DNA from 3 places in the Sinorhizobium terangae genome. Region 1 is predicted to be linked to each of the others. Evidence: predicted binding sites of a transcription regulator. Region 1 holds the regulator's gene; each other region holds the start of a gene.
The links. Region 1 encodes PhoB, which activates phosphate uptake and scavenging genes when phosphate is short. Its sites were predicted from a motif close to TGTCATNNANCTGTCAT; they were not measured.
Positions count from the first base shown of each region.

Region 2: QA637_RS01880 (inorganic phosphate transporter) is a predicted target of PhoB. The motif match lies at 937-953, and genes of this name have one in related genera.
Region 3: QA637_RS04075 (esterase-like activity of phytase family protein) is a predicted target of PhoB. The motif match lies at 1,422-1,438, and genes of this name have one in related genera.

Region 1 is NZ_CP121659.1:144,601-146,867, reverse strand. It holds gene QA637_RS00700 (GcrA family cell cycle regulator) at 211-729, shown strand; gene phoB (phosphate regulon transcriptional regulator PhoB) at 807-1,490, opposite strand; gene phoU (phosphate signaling complex protein PhoU) at 1,612-2,267, opposite strand, start outside.
Region 2 is NZ_CP121659.1:398,939-401,205, reverse strand. It holds gene QA637_RS01890 (FadR/GntR family transcriptional regulator) at 1-131, shown strand, start outside; gene QA637_RS01885 (NUDIX hydrolase) at 372-878, shown strand; gene QA637_RS01880 (inorganic phosphate transporter) at 1,014-2,267, shown strand, end outside.
Region 3 is NZ_CP121659.1:866,189-868,455, reverse strand. It holds gene QA637_RS04085 (adenylate/guanylate cyclase domain-containing protein) at 1-881, shown strand, start outside; gene QA637_RS04080 (DUF2000 family protein) at 928-1,335, opposite strand; gene QA637_RS04075 (esterase-like activity of phytase family protein) at 1,524-2,267, shown strand, end outside.

The sequences.
Region 1 (2,267 bases):
CCAGCAAGTTGGGGAAAACTCCGAAATCGATTCGGCGCGATTCCCGCGACTCTTGCCACGGAGTCACCCTGCCAGTAGGTTAATATTCAATTACTAGACGCATGCGGCGGACCTAGTCACCAAAAGAGTTATCGCGTTGCAGCTCCGGACTTTTTTCCGGAGCTGGGTGATGGATTCTGCCATCCAACGCCGAGAACGGGGAGTGCAGAAATGAACTGGACTGACGAGCGGGTGGAGAAACTGAAGAAGCTGTGGTCCGAGGGCCTGAGCGCCAGCCAGATCGCAGCGCAACTGGGTGGCGTCAGCCGCAACGCCGTGATCGGCAAGGTTCACCGGTTGAGCCTGCCGGGCCGCGCGAAGGCGGGTGGCACGACCACTGCCGCGCGTCCGAAGCGCACCACGTCCGCTCCCCGGGCACCGAACTATGCCGCGCGGGTCGCCACCCGCACCGTCACCCGCACCGCCGGCGCGACCGTGCTGAAGGAAGAGGTCGAAGTCGATCTCGTCGCCGACCAGGACATCGAACTCGCACCGAACGTCGTCATCCCGATGTCGCGGCGCCTCGGCCTGACGGAGCTCACGGAGCGCACCTGCAAGTGGCCGATCGGCGACCCGCTGAAGGAAGAGTTCCATTTCTGCGGCAACGACTCGCCGGAATCGTCGCCCTATTGCAGCTATCACACGCGGCTCGCCTATCAGCCTTCCGCCGAGCGCCGGCGCATGCGCTGACCGACCGCGAGCAAACATAATTGAAAAAGGGGCGGTGACGCCCCTTTTTTGATGCCTGTGGAAGCGGGCGGGTGGCCTCAGCTTTCCAGTGAATAGCCGGCGCCGCGTACGGTGCGGATGACATCGGGCATGTTGGAGAAGTTCAACGCCTTGCGAAGGCGGCCGACATGCACGTCCACGGTGCGCTCGTCGACATAGATGTCATGTCCCCACACGCCGTCGAGAAGCTGCGAACGGGAGAAGACGCGCCCCGGCGAGGACATCAGGAACTCCAGGAGCCGGAACTCCGTCGGTCCGAGCCGGACTTCACGGCTGCGCCTGTGGACACGGTGCGTCTCGCGATCGAGTTCGATGTCGCCGCAGCGCAACAGCGTCGAAAGCACCTCGGGCTTGGCCCGCCTGAGCATTGCCTTCACTCTCGCCATCAGTTCCGGCGTCGAAAACGGTTTGACGACATAGTCGTCCGCGCCGGTGGCAAGCCCGCGAACGCGTTCGCTTTCCTCGCCCCGCGCGGTCAGCATGATGATCGGCAGGCGCTCCGTTTCCGGCCTCTGCCGCAGCCGGCGGCAGAGTTCGATGCCGGAAACCCCGGGCAGCATCCAGTCGAGGATCAGGAGATCGGGCAAGCGCTCCTGAAGGCGGATCTCGGCCTCGTCTCCACGCAAGATCGTATCGACGTCGAAACCTTCGGCCTCGAGATTGTAGCGCAGGAGGACGCTCAGCGCCTCCTCGTCCTCGACTACGGCTATCTTCGGCAACATTCGGTCATGCTCCTTCCTACGCGCGGGTGCCATCATGCCACCGCGGCACAGTATGGGCCGCGAAAAACCGCGACCGGTATAAGATCAACGCATGCACTAGGGCATACGGCTGTCGGGCGCTCTAGTCCGTCACAGAGCCTAGCGTGGACGTCGTGTCGTCCTTCGGCCGCTCGCCCTGCGGCTGGGCGCCCGTTGCCATGTAGTAGATCGTTTCGGCAATGTTGGTCGCGTGGTCGCCGATACGCTCAATGTTCTTGGCACAGAAGAGAAGATGCGTGCACGGCGTGATGTTGCGCGGATCTTCCATCATATAGGTGAGCAGTTCGCGGAAAAGCGACGTGTAGATCGCGTCGATCTCCTCGTCGCGCTCGCGGATGCTGTTTGCCTTTTCCGGCGAGCGGGAGGCATAGACGTCGAGCACCTCCTTGAGCTGAACCAAGGCCAGTTCCGCCAGGTGCTCCAGGCCACGGGCGAGCTTGCGCGGAATGCCGGATCCGGCGACCGCGATCACGCGCTTGGCGGTGTTCTTGCCTAGATCGCCGACACGTTCCAGATCGGCGGCGATACGGATCGACCCCATGATCTCGCGGAGATCCGAGGCCATAGGCTGACGCTTGGCGATGGTGACGATCGCCTTGTCGCCGATCTGGCGCTCGGCATCGTCAAGGATCGCGTCGTCGGAAATCACCTTCTGCGCCAGCGCCAGGTCGGAATTCACGAGCGCCCGGACGGAATCGGCCACCATCTGCTCGGCAAGCCCTCCCATTTCCGAGACGC
Region 2 (2,267 bases), 250 kb from region 1:
AGGCCGCCAAGGCGGCGGCGCAAAGCCATATCGACTTCGTCGCCGCCGCGGCATACGAAGCGGAGCGCACCGGCGAATGGGCGCGCATCGCGCGGCTGCGTCTTCAGCAGCGGGATCGTGCCGGGTCCTAATATCGGGCTCGGCCGCCCCCGTGATCTCGATGAAATCCGCCGGATGCGACCCAGGCCGAGCCTCGCTTTTTGGCGAAATTAAAGCGCGTACATATATTTGGCATTGGACGGGGCGATACTGTCGGAACCGCAACGCGGTCTCGCCAGTTTATCGCTGGTCTGAGGTCATTTACAGACAAGATAGGCGCGCCATACTTGTGCAGTAATTGATGTCTATCGATTCGCAGGAGCATCGACCCATTGAACTTCCTGAACCGGTTAGCTGCTGATGTGCATCTGATGCTGCGTCGCCCGGCGCGCATGCAGTATGCTGCGCTCTGCTACCGGATCCGCAAGAAGACGGGTGCGCTGGAGATCCTCCTGATCACCAGCCGCGATACCGGCCGCTGGGTCATTCCCAAGGGCTGGCCGATGCAGGGCAAGCGGGCCCATGAGGTCGCCGAACGCGAGGCCTATGAGGAGGCAGGTGTGAAGGGCAAGGCGCAGAAAGCCGCGATCGGCGCCTATGTCTATCAGAAGCGCATGAACCATGGCCTGAAGGTCTCCTGCAAGGTCCAGGTACACGCGCTCGAAGTCGATGACTTCTGCAAGAACTTCCCTGAAAAGGGTACCCGGCGCCTTGAATGGGTCGACTGCAAGGAGGCGGCGAGCCGCGTTGCCGAACCCTCGCTGAAAAGCCTTATCCTGGCGTTCGGAGAACGGATGGCGGCGGCACCCGCATCCCTGCCCAAGAGCGCGAACGGCTAAACCGCAAAACGTCGGCGGACAACATCAGCCGTGCTTGGAAAGCCGGCATCGATCTAGCTGTCATTCTCCTTTCAATTCCGCTTGAACGCGCTCGCCCGTACCGTTACTGGCGATTATGACAATGGAGATCGATCCGTGGCAAAGCCGCGCCTGGAAAAGCTGACCCTGGACAAGGACCTCGACAAGCTCAGCCTTGCCGAAGAGGCCTCTCATCACGTCATGCGCAGGCTGGCGGCCCCTGGCCTGGCGCTGCTCTTCCTGATTCTCAGCATGGCGTTTGCGGCAATCTACGTTGTCGGCTCGTCGGGTGCTGCAATCGTCGTCGCCGCAGCGGCGATTGCCGGCTACATGGCGATGAACATCGGCGCCAACGACGTGACGAACAACGTCGGCGCCGCCGTCGGCGCAAAGGCGATGACGATGGCGACGGCCCTGGCGATCGCTGCCGTCTTCGAAATCGCCGGCGCGTTGACCGCAGGCCGGAAGGTCACGCTTACAATCGAGGCCGGCATCGTCGACGGAGGGCTCGTCGATCCTCAGACGCTCGTATGGGTGATGATGGCCGCGCTGATCTCGTCCGCAGCCTGGATCAACATCGCCACCTTTTCCCGCGCACCCGTATCCACCACCCATTCGATCATCGGCGGCATCGTCGGCGCCGGCATGACCGCCGCCGGTCTTTCCAGCGTCAAATGGTGGGCGCTCGCCGGCATTACGGCAAGCTGGTCGATATCACCGCTGCTTGGCGGCGCCATCGCAGCGATCTTCCTGGCCGTTCTCAAGGAATTCATCATCTATCGCGAGGACAAGATCGAGGCCGCGCGGCGCTGGATGCCGATCGTCCTGGCTGTGACGGCGGGCGCCTTCACCGCCTATGTGGCGGTTTTTGCGCTCGTTCATGTGGCCATCATTTCCCCTTCGACCGGTCTCCTGGTCGGCCTGTTCATGGGCATCGTCTGTTATGTGGCGAGCAAGCCGTGGATCCACCGCCAGTCGGAGGGGCTCGACAACCGCAACCAGTCGCTGCGCAAGCTGTTCCGCATGCCGCTGATATTCTCAGCGGCGCTGCTTTCCTTTGCCCACGGTGCAAATGACGTTTCCAATGCGATTGGTCCACTGTCGGCGATCGTTTCCGCAGTCAATGGCGCCGTATCGACGGAAAGCGCGAGGGCACCGTTCTGGGTGCTGCTGATCGGCGCGCTCGGCATCTCCATCGGCCTGCTGCTTTACGGGCCGCTCCTGATCCGGGTCGTCGGTGAAGAGATCACGCGCCTCAATCCCATGCGCGCCTTCTGCGTTGCACTTGCGACGGCAGTCACCGTGCTGCTTGCCTCCGCGCTTGGTCTGCCGATCAGTTCCACGCACACGGCGGTCGGTGCGGTCTTCGGC
Region 3 (2,267 bases), 720 kb from region 1:
TATTCCGGCGCCTCTACAGAAAGATCCACGGCCTTTCGACGCCAGGCTTTCTGCTATCTTCCGTTGCGGTCTATGTCGCGCTCGTCTATGCCGGCTTTGCAATCGCCGGGTCCCTTCTGCGTCTGGTGGGCCACCCCGGCGAGATGATGCCATCGCTGAACGTACTCCTCATCGCACTGGCAATCTCCGGGCCGATCATCTTTGTCCTGAGAGTGCGCGAACTGCTTGGCCGCGACGTTTTCCTCAGCCTGCTGACCGGGCGCTACCGCAAGCCGGTGCAAGAGGAGCGTGTGTTCCTCTTTATCGACCTCGCCGGCTCCACCTCCTTCGCCGAGCGCTTCGGCGATCTGCGTACCCAGGAATACCTCGGGAGAGTGTTCGCAAGCATGGCCGATCCGGTCTTACGCCACGGCGGCTCCATCGATGACTATGTCGGCGACGCGGCGGTCATTACCTGGCCCTTCGATCGTGCCATCGCCGACGCCGCCTGCATTCGCTGCGCCTTCGATATTCTCGACCGGATCGACACGGATGCTCAACGCTGGCGCAAGGATTACGGAGAGGTCCCTCGCCTTCGTGCCGCGCTGCACGGCGGAACAATCGTTGCCGCCGAAATCGGCGTCGACAGGCACAAGATCACCTACTTCGGCGACACGGTGAACACGACGGCGCGCCTCGAAGGCCTGTGCCGAACGCTCGATCGGCAGATCCTGATTTCCGCCGATCTCCTGCGGCGCATGCGCCTGCCAGCCTCCGTCAGAAGCGAGGATCTCGGCGAACACGAGGTCAAGGGCCGCGGCCAGAAGCTTGGCGTCTCCTCTCTTCGGGCCGCAAGCCTCTTTCAGGGCAGCTCGAATTGTGCGGCCGATCCTGAGAGTTAGCGCGGGATGCGGGCGGAAAACCGCGCACACTTTTCCTCATCCCGCGCTAGCCGTGCAGCTTTGCCCCCTTCGTGATCTTGTCCACGAGCTTTTTCTCCGCATGGATCGCAATCCCTGCAACCCGGGCGTTCTCGGGTGCCGATCTGGAAAAGACTTCCCGGTTGGCGGCGTCATGGCCGGTCGAGAACATTTCGTCTATATAGATGGACGTGCGAACATCTTTCGCCAAAGCCCGCCGCTGGATATCGCCGAGCGCGGTCCCGCCTGCCGACAGGACGATGATCGGTTGCATGCTTAATGCGTTGTAAAGATTGCCGGCGGCATCACGATACGCCTCCCCGATAATCTCCGGCTTCTGCCCGACTATGCCGGTGGCAAGGAAAGCTGTGACATTCAGCTTCTGCCACATCGCGAGGTCGTCCCTGAGGACAATTGCAAATTTCGTCTCGAACATCGTGACCAATTTCTCTCCGTATTCTTCCAGGCAATACTAACGCTCGAAGTGGCGGCGGATCTTGAACGTTCGAGCAAGCTATCGCCTGTCACCAAAGCTTCACGGGGCTGTCAGACAAGCATCAATCAACCGTCATCAAAGACGCCTATCGGGGACCGGTCTCAGACCTCCAACCCAGGGTGAACTTCATGACGAAAGCACTTTTCGCCTCCGCGGCGCTGGCGCTTGTAATGACAACAACGGCGCTCGCCGAGGACAAGGTCTTTCCGGCGACGCTGAAGGCACATGCCATCCTGCCGGCCAACACGATCATCGCGGCGCCGGCCGACGCGGCGGATTATCTCAAGACCTCCGGGAAATTCACGACGGCCGACCGGAAGCGTGCCGTGGAACTCGCCAGCGTGCCCGGCAAGGACGGCGTTCGCCCGACCGGACTGTCGCTGCCTTTCAATGGCCAACCAATGCAGGGCTTTTCCGGGATCAAGGCAATGTCCGACGGCACCTTCTGGAGCCTTTCAGACAATGGATTCGGCAGCAAGCTGAACTCGACCGACGCGATGCTGATGCTCCACCATCTCAAGATTGACTGGGAAGCCGGCAAGGTCGAGGCGCTGCAGACCATCTTCCTGTCCGATCCGGACCGCAAAGCGCCCTTCCCGATCGTCATGGAAGGCTCGGCCAACCGCTATCTCACCGGCGCCGATTTCGACGTGGAATCGATCCAGCCGGTCGCCGATGGCTTCTGGGTCGGTGAAGAGTTCGGTCCCTACATCCTGAAATTCGACACAGCCGGCAAACTGACTGATGTCGTTCCGACCGTCGTCAACGACAAGCCGGTCATGTCGCCCGATAATCCCACGCTGACGCTGCAGGCGGACTCCTCCAAGAAAATGCCGGCCTTCAACCTGAAGCGTTCCGGCGGCTATGAGGGC